DNA from 3 places in the Paenibacillus pasadenensis genome. Region 1 is predicted to be linked to each of the others. Evidence: riboswitches for the same ligand, from Rfam matches in the RefSeq annotation. Region 1 holds a riboswitch; each other region holds the start of a gene.
What was found. A riboswitch is a leader RNA that binds a small molecule or an ion and turns the genes downstream of it on or off. The one in region 1 is predicted to bind cyclic di-AMP.
Positions count from the first base shown of each region.

Region 2: another riboswitch for cyclic di-AMP. It lies ahead of B8V81_RS00125 (resuscitation-promoting factor); the one in region 1 lies ahead of B8V81_RS04605 (C40 family peptidase).
Region 3: another riboswitch for cyclic di-AMP. It lies ahead of B8V81_RS07070 (TrkH family potassium uptake protein); the one in region 1 lies ahead of B8V81_RS04605 (C40 family peptidase).

Region 1 covers NZ_NFEZ01000003.1:176,921-184,298, reverse strand. Annotated here, with positions in the region: gene B8V81_RS04625 (CBS domain-containing protein) at 161-628, shown strand; gene B8V81_RS04620 (glycoside hydrolase family 27 protein) at 872-2,158, opposite strand; gene B8V81_RS04615 (AraC family transcriptional regulator) at 2,282-3,163, opposite strand; gene B8V81_RS04610 (glycosyl hydrolase family 18 protein) at 3,389-4,699, opposite strand; cyclic di-AMP (ydaO/yuaA leader) riboswitch at 5,013-5,146, shown strand; gene B8V81_RS04605 (C40 family peptidase) at 5,151-5,642, shown strand; gene fosB (metallothiol transferase FosB) at 5,741-6,163, shown strand; gene B8V81_RS04595 (LacI family DNA-binding transcriptional regulator) at 6,419-7,378, opposite strand, start outside.
Region 2 covers NZ_NFEZ01000001.1:22,915-30,292, forward strand. Annotated here, with positions in the region: gene yabG (sporulation peptidase YabG) at 1-395, opposite strand, end outside; gene rsmA (16S rRNA (adenine(1518)-N(6)/adenine(1519)-N(6))-dimethyltransferase RsmA) at 483-1,361, opposite strand; gene rnmV (ribonuclease M5) at 1,358-1,906, opposite strand; gene B8V81_RS00125 (resuscitation-promoting factor) at 2,054-3,208, opposite strand; cyclic di-AMP (ydaO/yuaA leader) riboswitch at 3,445-3,668, opposite strand; gene B8V81_RS00130 (TatD family hydrolase) at 3,849-4,622, opposite strand; gene B8V81_RS00135 (HD domain-containing protein) at 4,636-5,952, opposite strand; gene B8V81_RS00140 (AbrB/MazE/SpoVT family DNA-binding domain-containing protein) at 6,227-6,481, shown strand; gene rsmI (16S rRNA (cytidine(1402)-2'-O)-methyltransferase) at 6,590-7,378, opposite strand, start outside.
Region 3 covers NZ_NFEZ01000003.1:805,936-813,313, forward strand. Annotated here, with positions in the region: gene B8V81_RS07060 (LysR family transcriptional regulator) at 1-396, shown strand, start outside; gene B8V81_RS07065 (potassium channel family protein) at 437-1,114, opposite strand; gene B8V81_RS07070 (TrkH family potassium uptake protein) at 1,136-2,488, opposite strand; cyclic di-AMP (ydaO/yuaA leader) riboswitch at 2,559-2,743, opposite strand; gene B8V81_RS07075 (CPBP family intramembrane glutamic endopeptidase) at 2,991-4,613, shown strand; gene uvrC (excinuclease ABC subunit UvrC) at 4,692-6,617, opposite strand; gene B8V81_RS07085 (YqzM family protein) at 6,900-7,052, shown strand; gene B8V81_RS07090 (ArsR/SmtB family transcription factor) at 7,195-7,378, shown strand, end outside.

The DNA.
Region 1 (7,378 bases):
GGCGCCGATCGCCTTCCCGGGCGCCATCCGCCGTCTCCTTGGCCTGCCATGACGCATACTCTGCATTGACAGGCATCTATACAGTTGTATAATACAATTATATAGTTGCATGATGCAAGTATTGTCTAGCAGACGGGAACGCAGCCGGGGGGTGCGGGGGATGAAGGCGCATGAGATCATGGTCCGCCAGGTCCACAAGGTCAAGGAGACGGACACGCTCAAGGACGTCGTCGAGAAGTTCATCAAGTACAGGATCAGCGGCTTGCCGGTCGTCAACGAGCGCAACGAGATCGTCGGCTACATCAGCGACGGCGACATCATGCGCTACATCGGCCAGCGGGAGGACTTCGTCCTCGACGCGTTTTATTTTTCGGCCGTGATGAGCATGAACGAGGGCGAGTACGACGACCGCACGCGCCGGCTGCTCGGGCGCAACGTCATGGAGCTGTCGCGCAAGAAGGTCGTGGCGGTCAGCCAGGACGAGGACGTCGCGCAGATCGCGGGACTGCTCGGCCGCAAGCGGATCAAAAAGGTGCCCGTGCACCGCGGCGGCGTGCTTGTCGGCATCATCAGCCGCGGCGATGTCATCCGGCATTCCTTCGGCAGCTATTTGACCGAGGAAAGCTGAAAAAGGTGGAAGGAGAACCGGCCGAGCCGGCTTCCCTTCCACCTTTTTTGCGTCCGCAGCGCCCGCCGAAGCGGGATCAAGCCGAGCCGAGCGCCGTTCCATGCGAGGGCGGCCCGCCGCTCGGTCCGGCTTCCCGCCGGCAGGATCGCCGCAGCGCAGCCCGCTCGGGCCGGCTTCCCGCCGGCAGGATCGCCCCGGCGCAGCCCGCTCAGCCCGCGGCCTGAACCACGGACTGCCTCCCCGCTAGGCGGGATCGAGCCGGTACAGCGCCGCTCCGTGCGGAGGCAGCTCGGCGCTCAGCCGGCCGTCCGCAAGCTCGGCGGACCGGCCGCTCCACAGCTCCTTGGCCGTGAAGGCGCCGGCGCCTCCGAGCTCGGCGAGCGTCGCCTCGACGGCCGCCGCCCGCTCGCCGACGTTGAACAGCGCCGCGTACAAGCTGCCGCCGTCGCCGTCCGCCGCCCAGACGATCGAGCCGCCCTCGCGCTTGACCAGCCGGGCGCCGCTGCTGCTCCGGTGCAGGCGCAGCACGTCGCGGTTCGTCAGCAGGCTGTTCGTCCACGCGTCGTTGTCGCGCAGCTCGCCTCCGAAAAACAGCGGCGAGCGGAACAGGCACCAGAGCGTCATCATCGTCACCTGCTCGTCCCGCGTGAAGCGGGTCAGCCGGTCGGCGCCGCCTCCGTCGACGGAGCGGATGCCGATATGGCCGAGCGGCAGCATGTCGCAGTCCGGCCAGGCGCCGTCCGCTCCGAGGCCCTGCCACCGCTCGCAGCGGTCGAACATGTCGAGCAGCAGCTCCCAGCGGTCCCAAAAGTCGTCGGTGATGCGCCATAGATTCGCTCCGGCCTTGAGCTGCTCGGCCTGCTCGACCGCCGCGGGTCCGGGCGACAGGCTCAGCACGATCGGCCGCCCGCAGCGGTCGATCGCCCGCCGGATCAGCGCGATCTCCTCGAGATGGGCGCCGTACAGCCGGGACGCGGCGATGTCGTCGACCTTGACGAAGTCGACGCCCCACTCCGCATACAGCTCGAACAGCGAGTCGTAGTACGCCTGCGAGCCTTCGTGCCGCGGATCGACGCCGTACATGTCGGTGTTCCACGGGCAGATCGAGTTCGGATGCGCGATGTCGCGCGCCGTCGCCTCGCTGCCGAGGATCGGGGACGCGGCATGGACTGCCTGGCGGGGGATGCCGCGCATGATGTGGATGCCGAACTTCAAGCCGAGCCCGTGCACGTAATCGGCGAGCGGACGGAAGCCTTTGCCGCCGGCGGCGGACGGAAAGCGGTTCGCGGCGGGCATCAGGCGGGAATGGCCGTCCATCTCCAGTGGAACGAACTTGCGGTAGAGGGAGCTGCTCGCTCCGGGCTCGTACCACTGGATGTCGACGACGACGTACTCCCAGCCGAACGGCTTCAGCCGCTCGGCCATGTATTCCGCGTTGCCGCGGATTTCTTGCTCGGTGACGGCTGCGCCGTAGCAGTCCCAGCTGTTCCAGCCCATGGGCGGGGTCGGCGCGAGGTTCAGATGGCTCATCGTTTCCTCCTGTTTTCGCATCAAGCAGCGTTCTTTCTTGAACTATACTCGACGCGTCCCGGCGCCAACTACGACAATTTCACGCAGGCAATAGCATGAAATTGCTGTCTTGCTCCGAGAGGATCAGTCGAAAAAGATGCGGCTGTAGGGAAGCCCTTCGCCGCCCAGGCGGAACGAGCCCGGCGTCCGGCCGGTCAGCCTGCGGAACGCCTTGATGAAATAGCTGCCGCTGCTGTAGCCGACAGCCGCGCCGATCCGCTCGATGCTCCAGTCCGTCGAGCCGAGCAGCTCCACGGCCTTCTGGATGCGCACGCGGGCGAGGTACTGCGCCGGCGTCACGCCGGCATGGCGGGCGAAGCTGCGGACGAAGTGGAATCGGGACAAGCCGACTCGGTCGGCCAGCTCATGCTGGCTGATCATGTCGGCATAGCGCGTCCGCATGCAGTCGGCCGCTTCGCGGATCGCAGCGGGCCAGTCCGTCTCCGGCCGGGCGCCGGTCGACGCCCAGCGGCAGAGCTCGACGAGAAAGGCGTGCACGCAGGAGGAGGCGACGAACGGATCGGATATTCCGCCCGCGCTGGCGCGCTGGAACAGATCGCGCAGCAGCAGGATCGGCGGACTGTCCGCCGACAGGCGGGGAAAGGGGCCGGTCCTGCTTTTGACGTAGTCCCACAAGCCCTGCGCATGCGTCGGCCGGAGGAGAACGAAATAGAACTCCCACGGCTCCTTTCCTCCCGGATAGCGGTAGCGGTGACGCCCGGGAATTTCCGTCATGAACGCTTCTCCCGCCGCCAGCCGGCGTTCGCCGCCGCTCTCGTAGATTCCTTCGCCGCTCGTCGTATATTGGAAAAGCAGGAGCGGGCCGTCGGTCCTCTTCTCCCCGTCCCAGTCGTAGTCCGTCGAGTCGATCGCCTCACGGCCGACCGCGAACAGGCTGCAAAGCGGCAGCTCCGCGCTCTCCTGGAAGCGGAACCCGTAGATGCCGTAGCCCTCGTTTCTCGCCATATGCGCCCGTCCCTTCCTCCATGCTGAATGAATCCATCGTAAAGCGGACGGGCGGCGCTGTCCACCTGCGGTAGGCGCTTGGGAGAAAAACGAGCGGCGGCAAGCCGCCGGAGACGATGCGTCCGCGCGTCAAGCGAGCCGCGGCAGGCGAAAAGGCGAAAATGCCGCAGGTCCGTTTGGACCAGCGGCATTTCTCCGCGCCTGCCGTCATGCCGGGCGAGGCGGTCAGGAATTCAGCGCCGTGTGGATCGCTCCCAGCAGCTCGCCGTCCAAGTTCTGCCCGTACTCCCAGAACATGATGCCCGCGAGGCTGTTCGCTTTCAGGTACTTGACCTTTTCGGCTAGCGACTGCGTGTCGTCGTAGCTGAGGAAGCCGCCGCCGCTGTTCGTCAGATACGGAGCCTTGGCCGCATCGTCCCATTGGCGCGTCCAGCCGTTTTTGTTGATGAAGCCGGCCTTGAGCTCGTCGTACGTATAGTCGGCCGTGCCGTGGGAGTAGAACGCGCCGCCGATGACCAGCTTGGACGCGGGCAGCCCCTTGCTCTTGAGCAGCTTGACGGCGGTGTCGACGCTGTAGCTGGCGCGCGAGGAGTTGTAAAGCGCCGTATGATGCGTGCCCGAGCCGGCCTGCATGTCGTAGGTCATCACGTTCAGGAAGTCGAACGACGGCTGCACGGCGGCGATGTCGATGTTGCCGAGGCCGTAGTCCGAAGCGCCTACGGCGGCGGTCAGCTGGTACTTGTTGCTGCCTCGGCCGTCCGCTGCGCTGCCTGCGTCAAGCACCGAACGGAGCTTTTGGATGAACAGCGTATAGTTCTGCTTGTCGCCGGCGGCCGGGTATTCCCAGTCGATGTCGACGCCGTCCAGCTTGTTGGCGCGGATGTAGGAAAGGGCGCTGTTCGCGAACGCCGTCCGGCTGGCGTCGGTCGAGGCCGCGCCGGCGAAGCCTTGCGAGCGGCCCCAGCCGCCGACGGAGACGAGCACCTTCAGGCTCGGATTTTTGCTGCGCAGCGTCGTCAGCTGGGCGAGCTTGGAGGCGTCGCCGCCGCTCACGCCGTTGTTGGCCACGTCGGCGAAGGCGTAGAACACATGCGTCAGCTTTTCGGCCGGCACGGTGCTCACGTTCGGGAAATGCCAGTCGGCGACGTAGGCGCCGGTAATCTTGCCGCCCGGAGCGCCGGGCGTCGGAGTCGGCGTCGCGCTAGGCGAAGGCGTCTTGGTCGGAGTCGGCGTCGGAGTCGGAGCGGACGAGCAGGCGCCGAGCGATTTCCATGCGCCCCATGGGCCGGACAGGTCGGGGCGCTCGTTCGTCGTCCACCACTTCGCTTCGTACAGCGTGCTGCTGTACACGGCTTTCTGGCCCGCGGTGTAGATCGCCGAGGCCGACCAGGCGGAGACGCCGGTGCAGGCATCGGCGGCATGGGCGGTGCGGACGGCGAGCGAGCCCGGCACGATCGAGCCGATCAGGAACACGGCGAGCAGCAGCGCGCGCAAAGCCTGGAAGCGGGGGGTGGAAGTGCGGGATTTTGCGGACATGAAAGTCCTCCTTTTCAAAAGTAGGATAAAAAAGCGGAATTCGGCAGGCGGCCTCCTTTCACTCGAAGAGTTCCACTATTATCCTATTAAATTCATAACGCTTAAAGGATAGTTTCTCAGAATGGCAGGGGGAAATATCCATTTCTTCCTCTGGGCAGGAGGACAGGGGCGAAAATCGCGTCCATTCGATGATATGAGCAGAAGGGCCTAGGCTGATTTATGAGAAAAGTAAGGGATTTGATGAGGGACTTCTAATATTTCCCGGGCAGGGATTCGACAAAAAACTACGAATATTAACCTTTAATAAAAATGATGAATCATCATGCCGAATTTTCGAGAAGAAAAACGGGGGAACCATACCGGGTGAATGAATCTTGCAAGAGAGGATTCTAGGGAACCTTCAACCGAACCCACAGCTAACTTCGTAGGCATCCGAAGGGAGAAGCAACTTGTGAAGAAAGTCATCCTGTCCATGCTTGGCCTGGTTCTGCTTCTGACGTTCAGCAGCAGCGCGTTCGCGAATACGCCGGATCTCGACAGCGCGATCAAAAAAGTCATCGGCACGCCTTACAAATACGGCGGCACGACGACAGCCGGCTTCGACTGCTCCGGCTTCGTCCGCCATATTTTCAACCAGTTCGACGTCAAGCTGCCCCGCACGTCCAAGTCGCAGGCTCAGGTCGGCTCCAAAGTGGACAAGGACGATCTTCGTCCCGGCGATCTCGTCTTCTTCAATACGAGCGGCCGCGGCATCTCGCATGCCGGCATCTACGTCGGCGACGGCAAGTTCGCCCACGCCTCCAGCAAGGGCGTGCGCTACACGAAGCTGAGCGATTCCTACTACGCCAAGCGGTACGTCACCGCCCGCCGCGTCGTCACCGGCGAGGACTACAGCAAGATGATCGGCGAGGACGACGGCGAGGACGTCGCCGGCGAAGAATAAGCATGGTCGTTGAAGTCCCGGCAGCTTGGCTGCCGGGACTTTTTGCATCCGGACCCGCAGGGGAGCCGTTGGCGATACAGGAGGAGGAGGAGTCCATCATGAAGCTGCAAGGCCTTAATCATCTGCTGTTCAGCGTCTCGTCGCTGGAGCGGTCGATCGCGTTCTATCGGGAGGCGTTCGGCGCGAAGCTGCTCGTGCGCGGACGGTCGACCGCTTATTTCGATCTGGACGGTCTGTGGCTCGCCTTGAACGAAGAAAAGGATCTCCCGCGCGAGGAGATCCGTCTGTCTTATACGCATATCGCCTTTTCCATTAAAGAGGAGGAGTTCGACGAGGCGGTGTCCCGGCTGCGGCGCATCGGCGCGGACATCTTGCCGGGACGGGAGCGGGACGAGCGTGACCGGCGCTCGGTCTACTTCGCAGACCCCGACGGCCACAAGTTCGAATTCCATACCGGCACGCTGGCGGACCGGATGGCCTATTATCGCCAGACCAAGCCGCATATGGAGTTTTTTGACTAGAGGCTCCGCATGGCTCATAGGCCCGCGCAGTCGTTTCGTTAGCGCTTAGAAGCCTCGCTCGCGGACAGAAAGGAACAAGGGGCTGTCCCGGCATCCGTGAAACGGACGTCGGGACAGCCCCTTGTCGCATGGCCGCCTCTGGCGCCGCAGCCTCTCGCTCCTCGGGTTCGCGAACGGCAGAGCCGCGGCTTCTCGCCGCTCGGATTCGCGAACGGCAGCGCCGCTCCAGGCTCCAGGCCTACCGCGCAGCTGCTTTCATCGCTCTCGCTTGCGGCTCGACGAGCGCACGATCAGCTCCGCCGGCAGGATGAGCGTGCGCGGGCCGCTGCCGTCGCCGTTTTCGATCCGGTCGACGAGGCGCTCCAGGCCGAGCGCGCCGAACTGATAGGCCGGCTGCGCGGCCACCGTCAGGAACGGACTCAAAATGCTGGCGAAGCCGAGATCGTCGAAGCAGACGACCGACAGATCGTCCGGCACAGCCAGGCCGCGCTCGCGCAGCGACTGGATGACGCCGAGCGCGAGGAAGTTGTTGGCGGCAAAAATGGCCGTCGGCGGGGAGCTCAACGCCAGCAGTGGGTCGAGATCGCTCGGATTGAAGCCGTCCGAATAGTCGAGATGGCGGACGAGCGTCTCGTCATACGGGAGGTCGTTCAGCTTGAGCGCGTCCCGATAGCCCGCATGGCGCTCGCGCGCGGTGGAGACGTCCTCCGATCCGTTCACCAGCGCGATGCGCTCGTGGCCGAGTCCGATCAGATGCTCGACGAGCCGGCGCGCCCCGTCGCGGCTTTCGCCGAGGATGCGGTCCGCCTGGATGCCGGGCACGTCCCGGTCGAGCAGCACATAGGGAATGCGGTGCTGCTCCAGCAGCCGCAGATGCGGGGCGGAGCCGTCGCCGGCCGGAGCGAACAGCACGCCGTCCACGCGCGTGGAGAGGATCATGTCCACATAGTCCTTTTCCTTGCCGTAATCCTCGTCGCTGTTGCCGAACAGCAGCCGATAGCCAAGCCGCTTGGCCGCATCCTCCGCCCCCCGCGCCAGCGTCGTATAAAACGGGTTGGCGATGTCGGCAATGAGCAGGGAGAGGATATTCGTCTTTTGCAGGACGAGGCTGCGGGCGTTGGAGTTCGGCACGTACTGCAGCTCCTCCATCACCTGCCGGACCCGCTTTCTCGTCGCTTCGCTGATCCGGCCGGTATCGTTGATGACCCGCGACAC
Region 2 (7,378 bases), on a different contig from region 1:
GCCACGTGCAGCCCTTGAGCAGGCACGTTCATCTGGTTGTACAACTGCATGCTCTTGCGCATGTAGTTCGCATCTCCATCGAGATGCAGCACCTTGCCCGGCAGGTCGAAATACGCATGCTTCTCTTCCGGTCGGTAGTCGAGCTCGCTGGCGAAGGCATGGTCGATGAGTTCCGCGCTCATGCGCCGGTTCGAAGCCTTCACCTTGCTTCTCAGCGATTTCGTGACGCCCAGCTCCTCCGGGTTCGCTACCTTCTCCAGGTCGGCGAGCGGCGCGTCCGCGAGCAGACGGTAATCCGATCCTTTAAGTATGGCCGTATCCCCATAAACCGCCTCCACCCGGAAAAGCACGTCTCCTCCATAGGATCGCCGAACGACAAAATCCCCAGTTTCCACTGTGCCATCACCTCTAGCCTCAGCCTATGGGCAATGAGGGCGAATGGTGACAGCCGGATCGGAAACCGGGGGGTTCAAATCATCAGGTCAGGCTTGCTTCAGGCCTTCCCGCTCGAGGGCCGCCGCGAGCGCGGCATACTCCGGCAGCGAGAGCGTCTCGCCGCGGCGCACCGGGTCGATGCCCGTCTCCTGCAGGACGCGGGTCAGCTCCTCGCGCCGGTTTTTGCCGAGCCAGGACGACAGGTTGTTGTGGATCGTCTTGCGCCGCTGCGCGAAGCACGCCTGCACCGTGCGGAAGAAGAAGTCCTCGTCGGCCACCTCGACCGCAGGCTTGTCCCGCATCGCCAGCTTGATGACCGCCGAGTCGACGTTCGGCTGCGGGATGAACACCGTATGCGGCACGATGCAGACCAGCTCCGGCACCGCGTAGTACTGCACCGCCACGCTGAGGCTGCCGTAGGCTTTGGTGCCCGGCTTCGCCGCCATCCGCTCGGCGACCTCCTTCTGGATCATGACGACGATGTTCTCCAGCGGCAGCCGCTGCTCGAGCAGCTTCATCAGAATCGGCGTCGTCACGTAATAGGGCAGGTTGGCGACGACGCTGACCGCGCTCGTCTCCGCGAACTTGTCGCGGAACAGCTGCTGCAGGTCGAGCTCCAGCACGTCGGCATGCACGACCGAGACATGCTCCTCCGCTCCGAGCACCTCCTGCAGGATCGGGATGAGGCGCTGGTCGATCTCGACCGCGGCGACCGCTTTCGCCTGGCGGGCGAGCTGCTCGGTCAGGGCGCCGATGCCGGGACCGATCTCGAGCGCGCCTTTCGTCTTGTCGAGCCCTGCGGCCGACACGATCTTGTTCAGGATGTTCGGGTCGATCAGGAAGTTCTGGCCCAGGCTCTTCTTGAAGGAGAATCCGTGCCGCTCGATGATTTCCTTCGTCCTTCTCGGTGTCGCTACATCGGTCATGATCCGATTTCCTCCTTCATCTGCTCCAGCGCCTCGCGGAACTCCTTCCGGCTGATCCGGAAGCTTGCGCAGCGCTTCATGAACTGCTTGCCGTTGCAATAGCCGATGCCGAGCCGATTGCCCATGAGCAGCCGGCGCCGCGCGGCATCCGGATGGACGAGCAGCCCCGCCTCCATCAGATCGGCATGGGTGATTTCCGGCTCGCCGGCCGCGCCTTCCGTACGCACGGATGCGAGCGCGCGCCGCACCGCCTCCGGCGAAGCGTTCTCGACGCCGATGTCTCCGCGGTAAAGGGCGTCCTCCTGAGGCAGGAACGCATGCTTGCAGCCGGGAATGCGCTGAGAGACGATCTTGCGGATGCGTTCCCCGGCGTGGTCGGGGTCGGTGAAGATGATGACGCCGCGCCGCTCCATCGCCAGCTCGATCCGGCGGAGCACCTCCTCGCCGACAGCCGAGCCGTTCGTCTCGATCGTATCGGCCTCGACGGCCCGCTTGACCGCCGTCGTGTCGTCCTTGCCCTCGACCACGATGATTTCCTTGATCACTGGCTTGTCTCCTTTGGTTCCGCTTGCTTGCGACAGGGTAAAAGATCACAACTAGCTTTGACCCTTTCGCCGTCCCTTACTCCCCGCTATTTCCTTATAAACGCCCAAAACGGGCCGCTGAAAAACAGCGGGCCCGCTCGCAAAAGATCAGCTCAGCTTCGGCTTGGTCGGTCCAAGGACATAGACCGTATAGCCTCGCTTCTTGCCGAATTTTTTCACGTAGGATTCACTTTCGTAGAACACGTCGATTTTCTTGCCGTTGATCGCTCCGCCCGTATCTTCGGCGCGGCGGAAGCCGATGCCTTCTATATACACCCACCATCCCAGCGGGATGACGTCCGGGTCGACTGCAATGGTGCGCCCTTCGGACACTTTCGCTCCGGAGGCGGTGACGCCGTAACCGGGGTCGCCTTTGGATTTGCCCGTGGAGGCGAATCCGGCGGTATACGCGGTCAGGGTAACGTTGGTGAGAACTTTCTTGGCTTTGAGATCGAGACCGGATTTGGTCTGAGCTAGGGCTGGAGATGAGGATGCCGCGGTCAGGACCGCTGGCTTCGGTTTGGGCTTTTCCTTGGTTCCCACCGCCACGACCTTGCTGACGGCTTGTTTCTCCATGGATTTGGCGAGCAGAGTCTTCGTGACCAGTTTGCCGTCCTGGTACACCTTTTCGAAGGTTTTGACGAGTTGGCCGTTCTGGCCGGCCTTCACCATCTTGAGCTGCCCCTTTTCCAGGGTAGCGTCCTGCTTGCGGACGACGGTGAACGGGATGTCGTGCTTGGTCGTAATCTGATGCTTGTCGATTCTCATGACGCGGATCGTCATGTTGGCTTTCAGCTTGCTTTCGGAGCTCGGGAATACTTTATCCTGCTCCCGTACGGCAATATTGGATTCTCCGATCGCCGCTTCCACGGTCTTTTTGGTGGTCTTCACCTGCAGGGCCTTGCCGTCGGCAAGAATCGTCACCGGCACCGCCTGGTCGATCACGATGCGGTCGCCCTCCTGAAGCGCGGCGCCGAGCGGAATCGACAGCTCGTCATGCGGTCCGACCGCGATCGCCTGCTCCTCCAGCAGCTGCTGGAGCGAGGAATGGCTCGTGCTTACGATTTTCTCCTGCCCGTTCAGCACCAGAGAGACGCTTTTTTCCGACGTCCCTTTCAGCAACACCAAAAACATGAAAGTCATTGCGAGTGAGATCGTTATGCTAAGGATAATCAAACGCAGGTTGTCATGCTTCCATCGCCATTGGAAAGACTTGCTGGATGATCGTTGTACATGGGTTTCCTTTAAAGGGATAGCGCCCACTTCTTCGGTCCTCCTTACATAGCCCCGCCGCCTCGTGTTACGCATGATAATTCAAGACGCGACTATTAGGTTTTGTACGTGCCGAGCAGCACGCCGCTGGCAGCCTCGCCTCACCTCCACCGTTAACCCTATGTCGACGTATAATTCATTATTCAAACAAAAAGAAGCCGTCGACAGAGGATCTGTTTCGTGGCTTCCCGGGTGGTCACGATCAGGTGGAAGTGGAGCACGAGGTTGATCTCTCTTATATGCGCTTACGAGGTTAGCTGACGGGTTCGGGCAAGAGAGCTGCCCTATCGGCTCAAGGACCCTGCTCGTGGTCCCGGCGAATTCACCCCTGGAAAAGTACAGCTTGTCTGGCGGTCAAGCGTCATCCCTTCGGTATGTACGGCTTGCGTCCCCTTCTGCTGCGATGGTTCCCCCGCTCCCCCCGTTCGGGGAGATTAAGCGAATGATGAAAATCCTGCATCACTCAAAGCTCTGTGTTGAATCATACCGTTTCCTTCAAGCGATTGTAAAGACACGATAAAATCCTCTGAGATTCAAAATCGAGGGTTTTCGGGCGATGACGGACGTTTTATTCAAGGAAAGGTCAATCTTTCTCCTCCACAAGTCTTTTTTCATCCGATATCACGCCATTTTAAGAAATTTGGAAACATTTTCTTGCATTTGCCGATGTGATGGAAACGATTTCTTCTACAGATTTACCTTTTATTTCCGCAGCCGTTTCGGCCACGAGCGTGACGAAAGAGGTTTCGTTCCGCTTGCCGCGATGGGGGTGCGGAGCGAGGTAAGGAGAGTCCGTTTCGAGCAGCAATCGGTCCATCGGCACTTGCGCGAGCACCTCTTTGGGAACCCTTGCATTTTTGAACGTGACCGGTCCGCCGAAGGAGATGTAGAAGTTCATGTCGAGGCACTGCTTCGCCGTTTCCCAGCTGCCGGAGAAGCAGTGCATGATGCCTCCGACCTCCTCCGCTTTCTCCTCGCGGAGGATGCGGACGACATCCTCATGGGCGTCGCGGTTATGGATGACGATCGGCTTGCGGCATCGCTTGGCGATCGCGATCTGGTCGCGGAACGCCTGCTGCTGGACCTCCTTCGGCGAGGTGTCCCAGTAATAATCGAGCCCGATTTCTCCGAGCGCGGCGACCTTCGGATTGCTCATCAGCGACTCGATCCAGGCCAGATCGCCCTCGCGCAGATCGGCCGTGTCGGTCGGATGCCAGCCGACGATGGCGTAGACGAAGGGATAAGATTCGGCAAGCTCCAGCGTCGTCGGGATCGTTTCCCGGTTGAAGCCGACATTGAACAGCAGCTCCACGCCGGCTTCCCGCGCGCGCTGAATCGCTTCGGCGCGGTCGTTGTCGAATTTCGGTGAGTCCATATGGGTGTGCGTGTCGATGATTCCTTTCATGGTTCGACTCCTTTCATGCTTCGCCGCTCTGCTCCAAGCCCAGACGGGCCGCCGTACGCGGCTTCAGCTTATGCCGGATCCGTCCGGCGGCTTCTTCATCATAATACAGGCGGTAATGGCCTCGGTGCATGCCCGTGATCGAGGGAACGACATCGGAGCGCAGCGAGATTTCCGTTACGGCTCCGCTCGGCTCGAGCAGCAGGATGGGTGGCTTGCCCCTTCCTCCATCGGTCAGGCCCTCGGTCGCGGATCGATACACATGATAAGGAAGATCGTACGGGAAATCAATTTCAAGCTCATAGCCCGGATCCATTCCCGCCGCCGCCATTTCCTCGAAGCACAGCTGCGCTTCTGATTCATGCTCTTTCTCGAAGGTTATATACTTGTACAATTTGCGATGAAGGAACCGCGAGCACAGCTGCGACAGCAGCTTGTCCTCCTCTTCCGTCCATGCCACGAACGCCGTCTGCACGAGCGCCTCGTCGAGCTTCAGGTAGGAAGGAACATCGAGCTGGCCTTGGAACAGCTTGACGATCGGATCCGGAATCCACCCGAACGGATAGCCCGAGCGGCACAGCTCCTGGGCGCGAAGCAAGATTTTCCGGAGGATGATCTCCGAGCTGCGGGTCACCGGATGGAAGTACACCTGCCAGTACATCTGATACCGGCTCATGAGATAATCCTCCACCGCGTGCATCCCGCTCCCCTTGACGACGATCCGCCCCTGATGGGGCCTCAGCACGCGCAGGATCCGGTCCAGATCGAACGTGCCGTAGTTGGCTCCGGTAAAATAGGCGTCCCGGAGCAGGTAATCCATCCGGTCCGCGTCCATCTGGCTCGAGACGAGATTGACGACGATCGGCTTCTCGTAGTTCTTGCGGATGACCGAGGCCACCTTGCTCGGAAAATCGGCCTCCACCGTGCGCAGGAGCCGGTTCACTTCCGTCTTTCCCTCTATTATATGGCAGCTCCATTCCTCATGGTCGAACTCCATCACTTCCTCGATCGAGTGGGAGAACGGTCCATGCCCCAGATCGTGAAGCAGGGCCGCGCACAGACAGAGCAGCTTCTCTTCCCTCGGCCAATCCGGGTACTCGCTCCGCTCGAATTGCGAGATGATCCGGCGGGTAATCTCATATACGCCCAGCGAATGGCTGAAGCGGCTATGCTCCGCCCCGTGAAAGGTCAGGTAGGTCGTGCCGAGCTGGCGGATCCTCCGCAGCCGCTGAAATTCCGGCGTATCGATCAGATCCCAGATCAGCTGATCTTGCACGTAGATATACTTATGGACAGGATCCTTGAACACCTTTTCTTCTTCCAGCCTCGCCATTGCCCCACCTTGCTTTCTGTTCATAGTTTCGACAAAAACCCCAGGTTTTTGTCGAATGATGTCGCAAATATATTTCCAATTGAAACTTGTCTATAGTAAGATAGCCTAAGTTGGAACCCCTTGTACCGCCTGCAATGCCTTATTTCTTCGCGAATCGCGGCCAAAAAGGCAGGTTGACTGTTTTGGGAATGGTTGGTATGATAGGGATCATAAAAAGTAGCTTTTTGTCGAAACATGACGATACATGAACCTACGAAAGGGGTTAAGTTGCCCTATGATGAAGTCTACCGGAATTGTACGTAAAGTCGATGAGCTCGGACGCGTCGTCATCCCGATCGAACTGCGCCGCACCCTCGGAATCGGGGAGAAGGACGCCCTGGAGATCTACGTGGACGGAGAGCGCATCATGCTCAAGAAATACGAGCCTGCCTGCATCTTCTGCGGAAACGCGGAGAACGTCGCTTACTTCAAAGGAAAGATCGTCTGCAATTCTTGCCTTTCCGAAATGCCTTCCCCTGTGACAAAATAGAATAAATCAGGTATACTAGGTTTTAGCAACTTAACCCAAGGTATTTCTAACCTTTTTATACTCCTTACTTGCCTTCCTGAACCGCTCGCGGCTCAGGAAGGTCTTTTTTTATTTACGCATGACTTCATTATAGACGTCGCGCTTGGAGAGGCCCCGGTCGGCGGCCGCCTGCTTGATCGCCTCCTTGCGGTCCTGGCCAAGACGCTCATAATGCTCGACATGCTGCTCGAGCTCCAGCGCATGCCACCATTCCGTGCCGGCCTCGACTTTCTCCGCCTCCCCCTCGGCGATGACGAGGCAGTATTCGCCCAGCGGCTCCTGCTCCTCCAGATGGGCGATCAGCTCGGACAGCCTTCCCCGCGCCGCTTCCTCATGGCGCTTGGTCAGCTCGCGGATCATCGCCGCCTCCCGGTCGCCGAGCCGCTCGAGCAGCGCAGGCAGCGTCTTGCGGATGCGATGCGGCGACTCGTACAGCAGCAGCGTTCCCGGCAGCGCCTTCAGCGGCTCCAGCCATTTCTCCAGCGACTTCTTGTCCCGCGGCGGGAATCCCGCAAAGGTGAAGCGCTCCGTCGACAGCCCCGACATGATCAGCGCCGACAAAGCGGCGTTCGCTCCAGGCACCGGCACGACCGGGATGCCCCGAGCGGCCGCCTCGCGCGCGAGATCCGCTCCCGGATCGGAAATCGCCGGCATGCCGGCATCGCTCACAAGGGCAATCGAGCTCCCTTCCTCGAGCAGCCGCAGCAGCTCCGGTCCGCTGCTCGCCTTGTTGTGCTCGTGATAGCTGACCATGCGGTTGTCGATCTCGAAGCGGCTGAGCAGCTTGCGCGTCTGCCTCGTATCCTCCGCCGCGATCAGCGCGGCTTCCTTCAGGATGCGGATCGCCCGCATCGTCAT
Region 3 (7,378 bases), 630 kb from region 1:
ATCGGCGACCTGAACGGGCTGCCGATGATCCTGTTCTCCAAGGGAACCTGGTTCCGCACGCTTACCGACGAGCTGTTCGACAAGTTCCGCCTGCATCCCGACGTGCGCATGGAGATCGACTCCTTCGAGGCGATCCTGCGCCTGCTGCATACATGCGGAGCGGCGACGCTGCTGCCGCGATCGTACATCCGGCCGCAGATGGCGGAGGACAACGACCTCATGCTCGTGCCGCTGCCGGAGCTGAAAAAGACTCGGCGCACGACCTCGCTCATCCACGGCGATCCGTCGCTGCTCGAGCCTGTCGTCCGCCAATGGATCGCGGAAGCGGCGGCCGGCTACGCGGCGCGTTCAGGCTTGCCGCTGAGCGCCCGCAGCGGCCTGCCGGGCCAGCCGTAGCCGCTTGCCGGCTCGGTCCGCCGCAGCCGGATGCCCTCAGTCAGCGCTCGCTGACCATGTTCTCGAAGTCCTCGATCCCCTCGTTCGTGCCGATGACGACCATGACGTCGCGCTCGGCCAGCACCTGCTCGGCCTTGGGCGCGATGATGATGCCTTGCGGCTTGTTGACGGCTACGATGCTGCAGCCGAACCGCTTGCGCGGATCGATGTCGGCGAGCGTCTTGCCCGCCAAGCAGCGCGGCACGGACAGCTCCGCCACGGAGTAATCGGAGCTCAGCTCGATGTAGTCGAGCAGGTTCGGCGAGACGAGCTGATGGGCGACGCGGATGCCCATATCGCGCTCGGGATAGATGACCCGATCGGCGCCGAGCTTCTCCAGCACGCGCCCGTGCAGCTCGCTGACCGCCTTGACGACGACCTTTTTGACCCCGGCGTCCTTGACGAGGATCGCCGTCATGATGCTGGCCTGGATATCCCCGCCGATGGCGACGATGCAGCAGTCGAAATTGCGGATGCCGAGCGCGCGCAGAGCCTCCTCGTCCGTCGAGTCCGCGCAGGCGGTATGCGTGAGCGTGCCGCTCAGATCGTCGACGAGCTCCTCGCTGCGGTCGATGCCGAGCACCTCATGGCCGAGCTGCACGAGCTCCTTGCCGAGGCTGGATCCGAAACGGCCCAGTCCGATGACGCAGAATTGACTTCCTTTGGCTCCCTTACCCATTGTCTCTCTTTCTTTCCTTTCCTATCCGATGATGATCTTGCCTTCCGGATGCTTGTAATATTCCTTGCTGGCCTTGGGCCGGAGAGCGTACGCCATCGTCAGCGGGCCGAGCCTGCCGGCGAACATGACGAAGCTGATCACGAGCTTGCTGACATCCTGCAGCCCCGGCGTAATGCCGGTGCTCAGCCCGACCGTGCCGAACGCCGACACCGTCTCGAACAGGATGCGCAGGAAGTCGCGGTCCTCGAGCGTGCAGAGCACCATCGTCGAGGCGAGCACGATGGCGATCGACAGCATCGTGATCGTCAGCGCCTTGAGGATGCGCTCCTTGGCGAGCCGGTAGCGGAACAGCACGATGTCCTCCTTGCCCCGGAGCATCGCCCACATCGCCGCCGCGAGCGTCATGAACGTCGTCGTCTTGATGCCGCCGCCGGTCGAGCCGGGCGACGCTCCGATGAACATGAGGAGGATCATGAAGAACAGGCTCGCCTGGGTCAGCGCTCCGATGTCCACCGAGTTCGGTCCGGCGGTGCGCGTCGCGACCGATTGGAACAGCGACGCGAGCAGCTTGCCGCCGAGGTCGAGCGGTCCCATCGTGCCGGCATTCCCGTATTCGAACAGGAAGATGACGGCCGTCCCGAGCGCCACCAGGCCGCCGCTTGTCAGCAGCACGACCTTGGAGTGCAGCGTCAGCCGCCGATGCCTGCGGAAGTCGACCAGATCGGACAGGACGATGAAGCCGAGGCCGCCGAGGATGACGAGCGAGACGGTGACGAGATTGACGAGCGGATCCGCGACATAGGCGGTCATGCTGCTGTAGTTGCCCATGATGTCGAAGCCGGCGTTGTTGAACATGGACACCGCATGGAAGATGCCGTAATAGACGGCCTGCCCGGGCGGCATGTCGGACAGGAAGCGCAGCGCATACAGCAGCGCGCCGCAGCCCTCGATGACGAGCGAGTACAAAAGGACGCGGCGGATCAGCCGTACGATGCCCTCCATCGAGCCTTGGTTCATCGCCTCCTGCAGCAGCAGCCGCTCCTTGAGCGAGATGCGCTTGCGCAGCACGAGCGCGAACAGCGTCGCCATCGTCATGAAGCCGAGTCCGCCGATCTGGATCATCACCAGGATGATGAGCTGGCCCGCCAGCGAATAATGCGTTCCGGTGTCGACGACGACGAGGCCCGTGACGCAGGTAGCGGATGTCGCCGTGAACAGCGCGTCGATCCAGCGCGTCCTCAGGCCGTCCGCGGTCGCGAACGGCTGCATCAGCAGCAGCGAGCCGAGCGCGATGATGAAAGCGAAGCCGGCGATCAGAATCCTCGGCGGGGAAGGGATGAGCAGCTGCCTCAGCTGCAGCCTCCAAGCGGTCATAGGCGGCCATTCTCCTTTTTTTGCACACGACAAATAGGCACCGGAAACACCCGGTGCCCAGCGCCTGTGTGAGTCCTGTCATGGAAGCCTCCGAGGTTAGCTGACGGATTCGGGCGTGACGGCCGCCCTATCCCCCCGGAAAAGTTCCGAGCGGAATTCACCCCTGCGGATCGGCTGTCCGGCTCCACGAGCCGCCGTCCGCGCTGGTTCCCCCGTTCCCGGCGCTTGTCGTCCGGAATTCGGCAGTTTAAAGTTCTATAGGATCGGATTTGATTATATAGGATAAAGGACAGGTTACCAAATGCGTCCGCAGGCGTTGGCGGCCGATTTGCTTCGTTTTTGGAGGCTGGCGGACATTGCGGAGGATGCTAGCCCCTCCGCGCTCGCTCTTTTGCCCGCTGGCTCGTCCGCGCGGCCGGGCGGCATGGATAAAAGGAAAGCCGCTGTGGTAAGGTTAAACCATGGATCCAACCAGGCAGCGCCATCAGCAAGGAGGACTTCGATGAATTCATCCCATCTTGACCAGGCTTTTCGAAGATACGTTTGGTGTGGCGCAATCGGAGCCGCTTTATTCCTGCTGCTGCAGGTCATCCCCTCGGCAGCCGGAGTCGGCGCGGAGAGCGAGCCGGTCCACCCGGTCAGCCGCGGGCAGGCGATGGCGGCTGCGGCCGACTTTGCCCAGAAGCAGCTGCGCGCGCTGCCCCAGAACGCCCACGCGGTCCATCAGGCCGACAGGCTGATGGCGGGCTATGTGGCGAAGGAGAAGCTGGGCAAGACGCTGGACAGCAGCGCCGGACTCAAGGTGCCCGTCGATGTCTGGCAGGTGACGCAGAACTTCGACGACGGCCGGCGGCTGCTCGTCGAGATCGGCATGACGAGCGGCAAGCTCGTCGGCTGGAAGCAGGTGCTCGGTCCGACCGGAGGCGACGGAGGAAGCTCCGCGCTGGAGGGCGAGGCGCTGGACCGGACGGTCCAGCGACAGGCCGACGAGCTCGGACTCGGCCAGCTGCGACGCTCGGGCCCGGCCAAAGAGGGCTCCGTCCGCTACGAGGCGGCGGCGATCACCGTCGGCGAAGCGGGCCTGATCGTCCTCGCCGCCGGCGAGCGCCTGGAGGGCGAGATCAGGCTGACCCGCTTCCAGCCCGTCTACGAGGTCCCTGCCTCCTACGCCGCCTATACGATGGAGCAGGACCGGCTCGGCGAGCAATTGTCGCTGCTCGGCAATCTGCTGCCGTCCGGTATCATGACGCTGCTGGCCATCGTCTACGCCATCGTCATGAGGCGCTTCACGTCGTTCCGCCGGGGCTGGGCGCTGGCGCTGGTCTTCCTCGCCTTCTACACAATCAACAACTTCAATCTGCTGGACGGCTTGCGGGCGATCTACGGGGGCGAGGTCAACGCAGAGCTGGCGGCGATGGCCCAGCTCGTCTTCATGACGGCGCTCACCTTCGTCATGGCGGTCGGAGCGTACTTCTCGCTCGTGGCCGGAGACGGGCTGTGGCGAGCCCAGGGCCGGCCGCTCTGGACCGCCGGCTCGGAGCCCGGCTTCGGAGCCGAGGCGTGGAGCGCGATGAAGCTTTCCTACGCGTTCGCCTTCCTGCTGCTCGGCCTGCAGACGCTCATCCTCGGCGGTCTCTCGGCCGCCACAGGCGCCTGGGCGACGACGGACGTGACCCAGTCGCCGTACAACATGGCGGCGCTCTGGCTCATGCCGCTGCTCGCATGGTGCGCCGCCATCCAGGAGGAGGCGGTGTACCGGCTGTTCGGCATCGGCCTGCTGATGAAATGGATCAAAAATCCGTTCCTCGCCTCGCTCATCCCGACGGTGATCTGGGCGCTCGGCCATGTCACCTACCCGATCTATCCGTCGACGACGAGGCTCATCGAGCTGACGATCCTCGGCCTGCTGTTCTCGTACCTGTTCCTGAAATTCGGCTTCTTCACCGCCGTCTTCACCCATGCGGTCATGAACAGCGTGCTCATGTCGATGTCCCTGTTCATGACCGGCCGTCCGGCCGAGACGGTCGCCGGCGTCATCTACATCGTCGCGCCGATCGCCGTCGCGTGGCTGATGCGGCGGTACGGCCTGCAAAGGCGCGCGGCCGCCTATCCGCCGCCGGCCTGACGCGGCCGGCGCAGACGAAAAAGACGAAGCGGACTCCCTCCCGCTTCGTCTCTTTTTGCTGGCCGGCCGCCCTCGCCGCTACTCCTCGCGCAGCGCCTCGACGATGCGCTCTGCGAGCTTGTCGCCGATGCCGAGCGGACGGAAGTCCTCGGCCTTCGCCTCGCGGATCTTCTTGAGCGAGCCGAAATGCCGCAGCAGCTGCTTGCGCCGCTTCTCCCCGATGCCGGAAATCGAGTCGAGGCGCGACTCGGTCATCGACTTGCCGCGCTGCTCGCGGTGGAACGAGATCGCGAACCGGTGCACCTCGTCCTGGATGCGCTGCAGCAGGTAGAACTCCTGGCTGTCGCGCGGCAGCGTCACCGGCTCGGGCGGGTCGCCGACCATGAGCTGCGCCGTCTTGTGCTTGGCGTCCTTGACGAGACCGCATACCGGCACCTGCAGCCCGAGCTCGTTCTCGAGGATGTCGTTGGCCGCGCTGATCTGACCCCGCCCGCCGTCGACGACGATCAGATCCGGCAGCGGCAGCCCTTCCTTGAGCACCCGCTCGTAGCGCCTGCGGATGACCTCGCGCATCGTCTCGTAGTCGTCCGGCCCTTGCACCGTGCGCACCTTGTATTTGCGATACTCCTTCTTGTCCGGCTTGCCGTCGGTGAACACGACCATCGCGGATACCGGGTTCGTGCCCTGGATGTTGGAGTTGTCGAACGCCTCGATGCGGCGGATGTCGGTCATTCCCAAATAGGCCGCGAGGCCCGCCTGAGCCTTGACGCTGCGCTCCTCGTCGCGCTCGATCAGCTTGAACTTCTCGTCGAGCGTCACCTTGGCGTTGCCCTCGGCCATCGCTACGACCTCGCGCTTGCGGCCGCGCTGCGGCAAATGCACCTTCACCTTGAGCCAGCTCTGGAGCGAGGCCCTCACCTCGTCGGCGGCCGAGCCCGGGGCCGGGTCCGCGCCGTCCGATTCCGGCTCCGGCTCCGCGAGGCCGTCCGCTTCTGCCGCCGAGTCCGCGGCAGAAGCGGACGCAGCGAGACTTTCCCCGGCGTCCGCCTCGCCTTCCTTGACGGCCGCGGAGGCGCCTGGCAGCGGCAGCAGGATTTCTTTGGGCAACGCCGGGTTGTCGCTGTAATATTGGGTCACGAACGTCATGAAATCGTCATACGCCTCGCCGTAATACGGGAACGACGTCGTGCGCCGCTCGATCAGCTTGCCGCCGCGCATGTAGAGGATCTGCACGCACATCCAGCCCTTGTCGGTCGCATAGCCGAACACGTCGCGGTCGAGCGCGTCGGACAGCGTGATCTTCTGCTTCTCCATGACGGCGTCGATCGCCTGGATCTGGTCGCGGTATTCCTTGGCCCGCTCGAACTCCATCGCCTCCGCCGCGGCCGCCATCTTGCGCTGCAGCTCCGCCTTGACCTCGTCCTGGCCGCCGTTCAGGAAGCGCGCGATCTCCTGCACCATCGCCTCGTACGTGCCCGGCTCGATGTCGTACTCGCATGGAGCGATGCATTGTCCGAGATGATAGTAGAGGCACACCTTGTCCGGCAAGGTGTTGCACTTGCGCAGCGGATACAGCCGGTCGAGCAGCTTTTTCGTCTGCTGCGCCGCATAGGCGTTCGGATAGGGGCCGAAATATTTCCCCTTGTCCTTGACGATCCGCCGCGTCACCTCGAGCTTCGGATGCTTCTCGCTCGTGATCTTGATGTACGGGAACGTCTTGTCGTCCTTGAGCAGGACGTTGTAGCGCGGGTGGTACTGCTTGATGAGGTTGCACTCGAGAATGAGCGCTTCCATGTTGCTTGCCGTCACGATATATTCGAAGTCCCGGATCTCCGAGACGAGACGCTGCGTCTTGCCGTTGTGGGTGCCGTTGAAATACGAGCGCACCCGGTTCTTCAGCACCTTCGCCTTGCCGACGTAGATGATGGTGCCTTCCCCGTTCTTCATCAGATAGCAGCCCGGCTGATCGGGCAGCAGGGCGAGCTTGCCCTTGATGTGGTCCATCGTCCAGAGGCCTCCTTTTCGCGGCGCATCCGCTGGATTGCCGTACCTTCTATTGTAGCACAGGGGGCTTCGGCGAGTCAGTCCCCGCCTGTCCGCAAGGGCTGGCGGCCGCTCGGCGGCAATCGCTTCCATCCGAGCCGGACAGGCAAAATTCGCCTTTACATAAGTTCCGGAGTCTGGGTATACTACTAGGAGAAGTTGTCACGTGAGGTGCTGGCCCCCGGCCATGGACTCCGCCGCGCCGGCGGCAGGACAGCGATATTGAAGCGAGGAGGACGCACTATGGAGAACGTCAACGTCAGAGACCCGCGCGAGCATGTGAACGAGGAACCGCGAGACGACCTGAAGGATCTCGTGTTCGGATTCGGCGGCATGATCGGCTTTATGACCGTCGCCTATATCATCATGGTGATTGTCAAATACATCATCGATTAACGTTCCGCTACCCCATCCAACTCAACCCTCCGGCCCTCGGCCAGGAGGGTATTCATTTTTTCAAGGTCCTTCTTGCGCCGGCGAGGCGTCTGTGGTAGTTTATTTCTATCTTTATAGAACTATTGGGAAAGGCGGGGATGACATGGTCGAGGACAACGAGGACGTCAAGCAAGCCGTCAAGGTCTACAAAGCTCTCGGAGAACCGACCCGCATAAAAATCGCCATGCTGCTCACGGAAGAACAGAACCTCTGCTGCTCCGACATCAGCGGCAAGCTCGATTCTGTCGCCGGCTCCACGCTCTCCCACCACCTCAAGCAGCTGACGG